One region of the Streptomyces sp. NBC_01077 genome, then DNA from elsewhere that is predicted to be linked to it. Evidence: riboswitches for the same ligand, from Rfam matches in the RefSeq annotation. Region 1 holds a riboswitch; the other holds the start of a gene.
The links. A riboswitch is a leader RNA that binds a small molecule or an ion and turns the genes downstream of it on or off. The one in region 1 is predicted to bind cobalamin.
Positions count from the first base shown of each region.

Region 2: it holds a riboswitch for cobalamin, as region 1 does, so the genes downstream of both, OG462_RS06625 (energy-coupling factor ABC transporter permease) here and OG462_RS07385 (CoA-acylating methylmalonate-semialdehyde dehydrogenase) in region 1, are expected to answer to the same signal.

Region 1 covers NZ_CP108669.1:1,657,589-1,663,239, forward strand. Annotated here, with positions in the region: gene mmsB (3-hydroxyisobutyrate dehydrogenase) at 1-31, opposite strand, end outside; gene OG462_RS07375 (enoyl-CoA hydratase/isomerase family protein) at 28-1,104, opposite strand; gene OG462_RS07380 (acyl-CoA dehydrogenase family protein) at 1,101-2,252, opposite strand; gene OG462_RS07385 (CoA-acylating methylmalonate-semialdehyde dehydrogenase) at 2,249-3,748, opposite strand; cobalamin riboswitch at 3,978-4,157, opposite strand; gene OG462_RS07390 (short-chain fatty acyl-CoA regulator family protein) at 4,245-5,651, opposite strand, start outside.
Region 2 covers NZ_CP108669.1:1,465,609-1,471,259, reverse strand. Annotated here, with positions in the region: gene OG462_RS06645 (FAD-dependent oxidoreductase) at 1-811, opposite strand, end outside; gene OG462_RS06640 (energy-coupling factor ABC transporter ATP-binding protein) at 984-1,829, opposite strand; gene cbiQ (cobalt ECF transporter T component CbiQ) at 1,883-2,632, opposite strand; partial or broken gene OG462_RS06630 (energy-coupling factor ABC transporter substrate-binding protein) at 2,855-3,103, opposite strand; gene OG462_RS06625 (energy-coupling factor ABC transporter permease) at 3,100-3,798, opposite strand; cobalamin riboswitch at 3,827-4,061, opposite strand; gene OG462_RS06620 (hypothetical protein) at 4,113-4,391, opposite strand; gene OG462_RS06615 (PTS-dependent dihydroxyacetone kinase phosphotransferase subunit DhaM) at 4,589-5,080, opposite strand; gene dhaL (dihydroxyacetone kinase subunit DhaL) at 5,077-5,651, opposite strand, start outside.

The sequences.
Region 1 (5,651 bases):
CGAGGCCCATGAAGGCGATGACGGTGGTCACCAGGGCACCTCCTGGAACGAGTCGGTGACGGCGGGAAGCCGCAGTTCACGGTCGGCGCCGAGCGGGGCGAAGTACCGGGCCACGTCCTCTCCGGTGACGTCGGCGAGCGCGGCGGGCGACCAGCGGGGATCGCGGTCCTTGTCGATGACCTGGGCCCTGATGCCCTCGACGAGGTCGGGCGAGTTCAGCGCCGCGCAGGAGACTCGGTACTCCTGTTCGAGGACCCGCTCCAACGGGCCGAGCCCGCGGGCTCGGCGCAGCGCGGTGAGGGTGACCTTGAGCGCCGTCGGGGACTTGGCGGCCAGGGTGGCGGCCGCCTCCTCAGCGGCCGGCACGTCCGCGGTGAGGAGCCGGTCCACGATCTGCTCGACCGTGTCGGCGGCGTAGCAGTGGTCGATCCACTCGCGGTGGGCGGCCAGTCGACCGGGCGGTGCCTGGCCGACCTGCGCGGCCAGGGCGTCGTGTACGGACGCCTGCGCGAACCCTGCCGTCAACCGGTCGAGCCGCTCGGCCGGCACGAAGTGGTCGGCGAGGCCGCAGAGCATGGCGTCGGCGGCGCCGACGGCCGCCCCTGTCAGCGCCAGGTGGGTCCCCAGCTCGCCGGGCGCCAGGGCCAGGAGATAGGTGCCGCCGACATCGGGGACGAAGCCGATGCCGGTCTCGGGCATGGCGACCCGGGAGCGCTCGGTGACGATCCGTACGGTGCCGTGGGCCGAGACCCCGACCCCGCCGCCCATCACGATGCCGTCCATGAGGGCGACGTACGGCTTGGGATAGCGGGCGATCAGGGCGTTGAGCCGGTACTCGTCCCGCCAGAAGTCGGCGGATTCCGTGCCACCGGCCCGGGCGTCCTCGTGGATGGCGCGGATGTCGCCGCCGGCGCACAGACCGCGCTCCCCCGCACCGGAGATCACGACGGTCTCGATCGTGGGATCGTCCCGCCAGACGGTGAGGGCCTCCTCGATCCGCAGCACCATGCGATGGCTGAGCGCGTTCAGGGCCTTGGGGCGGTTGAGGATCAGCCGGCCCGTCCGCCCTTCGGTACGGACGATGACCTCCTCGTCCCCGGTCATCGGAGGTGCTCCGTCAGGCCGCGGGCGACGATGACGTTCATGATCTCGTTGGTCCCTTCCAGGATCCGGTGGACCCGCAGGTCGCGGACGATCTTCTCGATGCCGTACTCGCTGAGGTAGCCGTATCCGCCGTGCAGCTGCAGTGCCCGGTCGGCGACGGAGAACCCGGTGTCCGTGGCGAACCGCTTGGCCATGGCGCAGAGTTGGGCCGCCCGCGGGTCTCCCCGGTCGAGGGCCTCGGCCGCCTGTCGGACGAGCGCGCGGGCGGCGGTCAGCTCGGTGGCCATGTCGGCCAGCCGGAACTGGAGGGCCTGGGCGTCGAGCAGTCGGCCGCCGAAGGCCTCGCGGTCGGAGAGATGGGTGAGGCTGCGGTCGAGGGCGCTCTGGGCTCCGCCGAGGGAGCAGGCCGCGATGCCGAGGCGGCCGCCGTTGAGGCCGTGCATGGCGATGCGGAAGCCGTCGCCCTCCGCACCCAGGCGACGGTCGGCGGGGATCCGTACCCCGTCGAGGACGACCTGGCGGGTCGGCTGCGCGTTCCAGCCCATCTTGCGCTCGTTCCCGCCGAAGGAGACTCCCGGGTCACCCCGCTCGATGATGAAGGCGGAGATCCCGCGGGGGCCGTCCGCGCCGGTGCGGGCCAGGACGAGGTACACGTCGGAGACGCCCGCGCCGGAGATGAACTGCTTCACGCCGGTCAGGACGTAGTGGTCGCCGTCCCGCTCGGCGCGGGTGCGCAGCGCGGCGGCGTCCGAGCCCGCGCCGGGTTCGGTGAGGCAGTAGCTGCCCAGGGTCTCGGCGGAGCAGAGGCCGGGCAGCCGGCGGGCGCGCTGGGCATGGTCCCCGTACCGGTCGATCATCCAGGCGACCATGTTGTGGATGGAGAGGTAGCCGGCGATCGAGGGGCAGCCGGTCGCCAGGGTCTCGAAGACGAGGACGCCGTCGGCCCGGGTGAGTCCGGAGCCTCCGTGTTCCTCCCGTACGTAGACTCCGCCGAGGCCGAGCGAGGCGGCTCTGCGGATGACGTCGACGGGGAAGTGCTTGTCCTGGTCCCAGGTCACGGCGTGCGGGGCGAGCTGTTCCTGGGCGAAGTCGAGGGTGACTTCGGCGAGGGCGAGCTGGTCCTCGGTGAGGGTGGTCACGGCGCTCATCCCATCGTCGGGATGGTGAAGCTCGCGCCTTCCTTGACCCCGGAGGGCCAGCGCGAGGTGACGGTCTTGGTGCGGGTGTAGAAGCGGACGGCGTCGGGGCCGTGCTGGTTCAGGTCGCCGAATCCGGAGCGCTTCCAGCCGCCGAAGGTGTGGTAGGCCACGGGGACCGGGATGGGGACGTTGACGCCGACCATGCCGGTGTTGACGCGGCGGGTGAAGTCGCGGGCGGTGTCGCCGTCGCGGGTGAAGATGGCGACACCGTTGCCGTAGGGGTGCTCGCTGGGCAGCCGCAGGGCCTCCTCGTAGTCGGCGGCCCGTACGACGCACAGGACGGGGCCGAAGATCTCCTCCTGGTAGATCCGCATCGAGGGGGTGACCCGGTCGAAGAGCGACGCCCCGGCGAAGAAGCCGTTCTCGTGCCCGGTGAGGGTGAACCCCCGGCCGTCCACGACGAGTTCGGCGCCCTCGCCGACACCGATCCCGACGTAGCCGTTCACCCGTTCCAGGGCGTCCCGGCCGACGAGCGGCCCGAAGTCGGCGTCGGGGTCGTCGGAGGTGCCGATACGGAGGGTCGCGATGCGCTCCTTCAGTTTCGCCACCAGCGCGTCGGCGGTCTCCTCCCCCACCGGGACGGCGACGGAGATCGCCATGCAGCGCTCGCCTGCGGAGCCGTATCCGGCGCCGATCAGCGCCTCGACGGCCTGGTCGAGGTCGGCGTCGGGCATCACGATCATGTGGTTCTTGGCGCCGCCGAAGCATTGGGCGCGCTTGCCGTGGGCGGCGGCGGTGGCATAGATGTGCGCGGCGATCGGGGTGGAGCCGACGAAGCCGAGGGCCTGGACGCGGGGGTCTTCGAGGAGGGTGTCGACGGCTTCCCTGCCGCCGTTGACGACGTTGAGCACGCCGGGCGGCAGTCCGGCCTCCAGGAACAGCTCGGCGAGCCGCAGCGGTACGGACGGGTCGCGCTCCGACGGCTTGAGGATGAAGGCGTTTCCACAGGCCAGGGCAGGTGCGGCCTTCCACAGCGGGATCATCGCGGGGAAGTTGAAGGGGGTGATCCCGGCGACGACGCCCAGCGGGCTGCGCAGCGAGTGGACGTCGATGCCGGTGCCGGCGCTGTCCGTGAACTCGCCCTTGAGGAGGTGCGGGATACCGGCGGCGAACTCCACGACCTCCAGCCCGCGTTGCAGGTCGCCGTGGGCGTCGGCGACGGTCTTGCCGTGCTCGGCGGAGAGCAGCCGGGCCAGGGAGTCCCGTTCGCCCTCGACGAGTTGGAGGAAGCGCAGCAGGACGCGGGCGCGCCGCTGCGGGTTCCATCGGCCCCATTCCCGCTGGGCCTCCTCGGCGTCGGCGATCGCCGCCTCGGTGTCGGCGCGCCCGGCCAGGGGGACCCTGGCCTGGACGGCGCCGGTGTTGGGGTCGTACACGTCGGCGAAGAGACCGGACGTGCCGGTGGTGTGCTTTCCGCCGATGAAATGGGTGAGTTCGCGGACCATCGAAGCCTGCTCTCGTCAGGTGAGGATCCGAGGAAGGCGCGGTGAGGAGCACGGTGCGACACCGATCGGGAGTTCACACCGCGGGTCCGACCGCGGGACAGGGGAAGGCGTGGGCGCCCTCGTCGAGTCACGAACGCGGGGACAGGGCCTCGCCGTTCGGGTACTCCGCCGGATCACCTGGGCCGTGGTCACGTACCGGTGCCATGCGTGTCTGCTCCATCCTCGTGGACAACACGGAACACCCCACGGCCGGTATCCTGACTCCCGGATCAGCGCGCGCTCTCCGGCCTTCCCGACGGATGGTTTCCGCCAGTGGCCTGTACTTCTGAAGAGCACACTCCCCGGTCACAGTGGCGGGACCGCGCCGGATTCACACCGGCTTCCCTGCACCGCGGGCTTCTCACGAACATATAGTTGGACGTCCTGGTAAGTCCACCCCCACTCCGGCGCGCCCCGCGCCGTCCGGGCGGTGGCCGGCACCGCCCCCGTCGAGGTCTCAGACGCGGCGGTCGGCGACCTGGTACGGGACGAACGTGCTGGTGTTCTCGTCCACGGCGAGCGGGCGACCCAGCGGAGGGACCGCGCGCTGGGGGCAGTCGAGGCGCTCGCAGAGCCGGCAACCCATGCCGATCGGGGTGGCGGCCCCGGCGTTGTCGAGGTCGATCCCGTCCGAGTACACGAGCCGGGACGCGTGGCGGATCTCGCAGCCGAGACCGATGGCGAAGGTCTTGCCCGGCTCGCCCCAGCCGCCCCGGTGCCGGGTGACGGCGCGGGCCGTCCAGAGGTGGCGCTGCCCGTCGGGCATGGCCGCGACCTGGACGTGGATCCGGCCGGGCGCGGCGAACGCCTCGTACACGTTCCACAGCGGGCAGGTGCCGCCCGCGCGGGAGAAGTGGAATCCGGTCGCGGACTGCCGCTTGGACATGTTCCCCGCCCGGTCCACGCGCACGAAGGAGAAAGGGACCCCGCGCAGCCTGGGACGTTGGAGGGTGCTCAGCCGGTGGCAGACCGTCTCGTAGCCGAGTCCGAAGTGGTCGATGAGCCGCTCGATGTCGTAGCGGAACGCCTCGGCGGCCCTGTGGAAGGCCCCGTAGGGGAGGATCAGCGCGGCGGCGAAGTAGTTGGCGATCCCGATCCGGGCCAGGCCGTGCGGGGTGGACCCGGCCGGGAAGTCCTCCGCGGCAAGCCGGTCCAGCTCGTCCCCGTATTCGAGCAACGCCAGCTGCGTGGCCATCCGGAACGCCTGCTGGCCGGGCCGCAGCCGCGCGGAGAGGTGGAGCACGCGCCCGGATTCCTCGTAGTGGTGCAGCCGCTCGGAACCGCCCGCCGAGTCTCCGACGACCTGTACGCCGTGCCGGTCCGCCAGCCGGGTGGAGAGCGCGCGGACGACTTCTCCGGGCCGGATTCCGATGCCGCGGGCCAGTTCCTCGGCGGCGAGGTCGGTCTCGTGGAGGTAGTTCTGGCGGCGGTAGAAGAACTCGCGGATCTCCTCGTGCGGGGAGAGCGGTCCACCCCGGTCCCCGCCCCGGCCGTCCGCCACCCCGGCCAGGCCCTCGGCGAGCCGCTGCCCACGGCGGCCGAGGTCCAGGAGGACCTGGGCGACGGCCGGCATCCGGGAGGCGAGCTCGGCGAGGTCGGAGGCGGAGACCCGGGCCTCGGCGACCTCCCCGGCCAGCGCCTCGCGCAGATCCGCGACGAGCCGGCTGGTGTCGCGCTCCGAGAAGAAGCCGGGGTCGACGCCGAAGGCCTCGGTCAGCCGCAGCAGGACGGGCACGGTCAGCGGTCGTGAGTCGTGCTCCATCTGGTTCAGGTAGCTGGGCGAGATGGCCAGGACGCGCGCCAGCTCCGCCTGGCTCATCCGCCGCTCCTCGCGCAGCCGCCGCAGCCGCGCTCCCGCATACGT
Region 2 (5,651 bases), 190 kb from region 1:
TGTAGGCGCCGCGCGGCACGGAGGTCGCGATGGTGGGGATGCGTGCCTCGTGCCAGCCGATACCGGTGTTGATGATGGTGGCGCCGGCCGCCTCGATCTCCTTGGCGAGCTGGACGACCTCCTCCAGGGTGGAGCCGCCGGGCACGAGGTCCAGCATGGAGAGGCGGTAGACGAGGATGAAGTCCTCGCCGACGCGCTCGCGGATCCGGCGGACGATCTCCAGCGGGAAGCGGACGCGGTTCTCGTAGGAGCCGCCCCAGCGGTCGGTGCGCTGGTTGGTGGCGGCGGCGATGAACTCGTTGATGAGGTAGCCCTCGGAGCCCATCACCTCGACGCCGTCGTACCCGGCCTCCTTGGCGAGCTCGGCGCACCGGGCGTAGTCCTCGACGGTCTGCTCGACCTCGGCGTCGGTCAGCTCGTTCGGTACGAAGGGGCTGATGGGGGCCTTGAGGGCGCTGGGCGCGACGAGCGCGGGGTGGTACGCGTACCGGCCGAAGTGCAGGATCTGCATCGCGATCCGGCCACCGGCCTCGTGCACGGCGTCGGTGATCAGCCGGTGCTCGGCGACCTCGCCGTCGGTGGTGAGCTTGGCGCCGCCGTCCCAGGGGCGTCCGGCGTCGTTGGGCGCGATGCCGCCGGTGACGATGAGGCCCACGCCGCCCCGGGCGCGCTCCGCGTAGAAGGCGGCCATGCGCTCGAAGCCGTGCTCGGTCTCCTCGAGGCCGACGTGCATCGACCCCATGATCACCCGGTTGGGCAGGGTGGTGAACCCGAGGTCGAGCGGGCTCAGCAGGTGCGGGTACGGGGTCATGCGGGCGCCTCCTCGCGCAGGAACGTCGGTCTCAGTTCTAGGGGACCCCCACCCTTTGTGCAACTAGTTGCAGAAGATTCGGGACGTGATGTCTACTACTCAGTAGCAAAGGACGGGGCAAGGGCGGGCGCGGACCGGGGCGCCGCGCGATCGGACGCCCCGGAAGCCCGGCTCACCGCGCTCGGCGGGCCCCGCCCGTCATCCCCGTACCGCTCCAGGCCTCCAGATCCTCCGGGGTGCGCGGCTCCGGAGCGCCCGCGGCGAGCAGGCCGTGAGTGCGAAGCAGCCGTGCCACCGCCGTGCCCCAGGGGTGCCGCAGCCGGGCCTCGTCGAGCAGCGCGTCGTCCGCGAGGAGCTCCGCGACCGGGCCGGTCCGCAGGCCCGAAGGGGCGAGCACCGCCGCCTCGTCCGCCCAGCGCAACGCCAGATCCACGTCGTGCGTGGCCATCAGCACCGTCGTCCCGGCCTCCCGCAGCCGCTCAAGCGCGTCGAGCAGCCGCTCCTGCCCGTGCGGGTCGAGGCCGGCCGTCGGCTCGTCCATGATCAGGACCCGCGGCCGCATGGCCACGGCGCCCGCGATCGCCGCCCGCTTGCGCTGCCCGTACGACAGCAGATGCGTCGGCCGGTCCGCGAGCGCCACGATGTCCAGCGCCTCCAGGGCCTCCCGCACCCGTCGCCGTACCTCGTCCTCAGGCAGCCCCAGGTTCATCGGACCGAACGACACGTCCTGGCCGACCGACGCGGCGAACAACTGGTCGTCCGGATCCTGCACCACCAGTTGCACGGTCGTCCGCAGCCGGGTCAGCCCCTTCCGGTCGTACGCCACCTCCGTACCGTCCAGGCGCAGCGACCCGCTTCCGCACCGGAGCCCGCCGCTGAGCAGCCGCAGCAACGTCGTCTTGCCGCTGCCGTTGCGGCCCAGCAGGGCGACCGCCTGCCCCTCCGCGACGGCGAAGTCCACGCCGGACAGGACCGGGGGCCCGTCCTCGTACGCGAAGCCCGCCTTCACCAGTTCCACGACAGGGGTCGGAGGCGATGGAGGACGCGGAGGGGCCGGAGGGGCCGGAGACGTCACGGAAGGAACCTTTCCAGTACGAGGGTGAGGGCGACGAGCCCCGCAAGGAGCGCGCCCGTCGCGGCGAGGAACGGGCGGGAGACCGCGCACGCGGGCACCAGGACCCGCAGCGTCCCGTCGTACCCCCGCCCCGCGAGCCCCGACTGCAGGCGCTGCGCCCGGTCGAAGGCCCGTACGAACGTGGTCGCGCCGAGGCCCGCGAGCGAACGCCAGGTCGCGGCCCGCGTGGTGTGCCCGAGGCGGGCCGCCTGGGCCTGCCGGATCTTGGACAGCGAGTCGAGGAGCAGGAAGATGATCCGGTACATCACCAGCGCCACGTCCACCACCGGCGCCGGCACCCCCGCCCGTACGAGCCGGGGCAGGACGTCGGACACCGGCGTCGTGAACGCGAAGAGCAGCACCCCGAGCGACGCCGAAGCGGTCCGCAGCAGCAACTCGCCCGCCTGCACCGGGCCGCCCGGCGCGAGAGCGACGAGCCCCCGCGTACCGCCCACCTCGAAGAGCAGCGGAATCGCTCCCGTGACACAGAATCCGAGCGGGACGCGGAACGCCCGCCACAGCGCCCGGCCCGGCACACCGGCCGGACCGAGCAGCACCGTGAGCGTGGCCACCGCCACGAGTACCGCACCCGGCCACGGCGGCAGACTCACCGCGCACAGCGTCAGACCGAAGCCGAGAAACGACTTCTCGGCCGGATGTCGGCGGCGCCAGCGACTGCTGTGCGCCGCCGCGTCGATCGGCAGCATCGGCGGCCACGCGCCCGCCCCGCCGGCGGACCCGCCGCCGGAGCCGGAGCCGCCTTCGTTCGCCGCGGTCCCGGCCTCAGCCGTCATGGCCTCGGCCGCCTCGGCCTCCGTCCTGGCCTCGGCCGCCTCGGCCGGTTCCGTCCTGGCCCCAGCCGTCCCGGCCGCCTCCGCCCGGGCGGCCCCCTGTCGGCGGCCACGCCGCAGACCGAAGTAGTACGCCAGGACACCGGCGCCGAGGGCCGCCTGAAGAGCGAACAGCGCCGACTCGATCTCCCCGGACGGCGGCTCGTACAGCGGGCTGAACCACGGTTCGTAGTCCGGCTGGAGCTCCGTGATCGCGGTCTCCGCCTCCGCGTCGGCCCCGGTGAACGGTTCCTCCTTGTGGTCCCCGAGCCCCAGCGCGAGCGGCAGGACCGCGAGCACGGCGACGACGAGCAGCAGCAGGGTGTTGATCTTCGCGTTGCGGCTCATCGCGCGGTCGCCTCCTCGCGCCGCTCGGCCTTGCGCCCGGCGAGGACGCCGAGCCGGATCAGCTCGCCCTTGCTCGACTGCGTGAGCAGTCGCATCACGAGCACGGTGAGCAGGCCCTCGCTCACCGCGAGCGGGATCTGGGTCACGGCGAAGATCCCGCCGAACTTGGCGAGCGCGCCGGGGATGCCGCTGCCTGGGTCGGGGAAGGCGAGCGCCAGCTGCACGCTGGTCACGCAGTATGTGGACAGGTCGGCGACGAACGCACCGAAGAAGACGGCGACCATCAGCGGCGCACCGAACCGGCGGAGCAGCAGATAGGTACCGAACCCCGCCCAGGGCCCGACGATCGCCATCGAGAAGACGTTCGCGCCGAGCGTGGTCAGCCCGCCGTGCGCGAGCAGCAGGGCCTGGAAGAGCAGGGTGATCGTTCCCAGGACCGCCATGATCGGCGGCCGGAACAGGATCGCACCCAGACCCGTACCGGTCGGGTGCGAGCAACTACCGGTCACTGAGGGCAACTTGAGCGCCGACAGGACGAAGGTGAAGGCGCCGGCGGCGCCGAGCAACAGGGTGGACTCGGGGTTCGACCGCACCTCGCGGGTCAGCGCGCGGACCCCGTGGACGACGAACGGCGCGGACGCTACGCCCCAGGCGGCGGCGTGCACAGGGGGCAGATACCCCTCGGCTATATGCATGGTCGGGAGACCCTCTCCAGCACCTCGTGGATGGACAACGCACCCTGGCCGGTCTCCTGGCTGACGGTCATACGCCGGACTCCGCCTTCCCACACCACGACGGTTTCCCATCGCGGTCCAGTGGCTTCCCCGTGGGTGTCTCCCGCGGGGGTGGAGCCGGACCTCCCGATCACAGTGGCGAGGGCCGCACCGGTACTTCACCGGTTTCCCGTACACCAAGGCCCTGCGACATTAGTGCGTTGACCAGGTACATCACAATGTGGGTGCTTGTAGGGTCCCGTGGCGGCGCCGTGGATCTCCCCGATCTCCCCGGCCTAGCTGTTCCTGCCGCTCCGCACGAGGGCCGCGATGGCACCCGGCGCCACGACGACCGCTGCCGCGAGCGCCGCGAGCAGCATGGGGTCCGGGCCGTCGTAGTCGGACGCCACGTCCGCATTGGCGCCGAACAGAGCCGCGCCGACCACCAGGAGGACCGAGACGCCGAGTACGCCCCTCGCCCATGCCTTGCGGGCGGACGGGGTGCGCAGGGGCACCAGCGCGACCAGGAACCACACGAGCGCGAGAATCACTACAGCGGACAGACTGCCCGACATCGCCCCTCCTCCATCACCTGGCCGGGCCAGGTGGCGCACGGATGAAAGCCGGCTCCCGGAGAGGCCCGCCGCACAACCGGATCGCGGTTGTGATCTCCCAGGGTAGGTCGCACCCATGCCGCCACAGCGGCTGAGTTTCGGCCAAACAGCGCCTGAGACTCAGCCGCTTGACGTCGGAGAACCGTCGTTCGTCGCCTTCACCCCTTGCGATAGGCGTACGCCTCCGAGGCCGCCGCCGCCACGGCGTCGAGGTCCCCGCCCGCGCTCGCCGTGACCAGCGCGGCGACCGTGCCCTCGACGAACGGGGCATCCAACAGGCGGGAGCCCTCGGGCAGTTCGTCGCCCTCGGCGAGGAGCGCCTTCACCGTGAGTACCGCGCTCCCCAGATCGACCAGGATCGCCACGCCCGCACCGCGGTCGACGCCCTTCGCCGCCTCGGAGATCAGCTCGGAACTCGTCCCCAGACCACCGTCGGGAGTCCCACCGGCCGGGAGGACCGGGGCGAGCTCGCCGCCGCCGGCGAGCCCCCGGGCCAGCTCGGCCACGGCCGACGCGACGGCGGCGCTGTGCGAGACGAGCACGATGCCGACGAGACCGGAACCGGCGCCGAAGCCCGAGCTGGAGCCGGGGCTGGTCCCGGTCCCGGTCCCGGACCCGGTCCCCGCCCCCGTCCCGGTCCCGGCGCTCATGAAGCCCCCTCGGTGCTCGACGCCTCCGTACGGGCGGTCTCGTCGAGCGTGGCGAACAGCAGCGCCGAGGACGTGGCCCCCGGATCCTGGTGCCCCACCGACCGCTCGCCCAGATAGCTGGCCCTGCCCTTGCGTGCCCGCAGCGGTACGGTCGCGAGGGCGCCCTCCTCGGCGGCCGCGCGGGCCGCGCCGAACGAGCCCCGCAGGCCCTCCACGGCCGGCACGAGCGCGTCGAGCATGGTCTTGTCGCCCACCTGCGCGCCGCCCAGCTGGGACACGGCGGCCACACCGGAAGCGAGGGCCTCGGCCAACTGCTCCCGGGTCACGCGCTCGTCGTCGCCCAGCGTCTTGCCGGTACGGCGCAGCAGCGTGCCGTACAGCGGTCCCGACGCACCGCCGACCGTGGAGATCAGCCGCCGTCCGGCGGTGGTGAGCACGGCGCCCGGCGTCGCCGGCGGCTCCTTGGCCAGGGTCTCGGTCACGGCGGCGAACCCGCGCTTGAGATTGGCGCCGTGGTCGGCGTCGCCGATGGCCGAGTCCAGCTCGGTGAGCCGGTCCGCCTCCCGGTCGA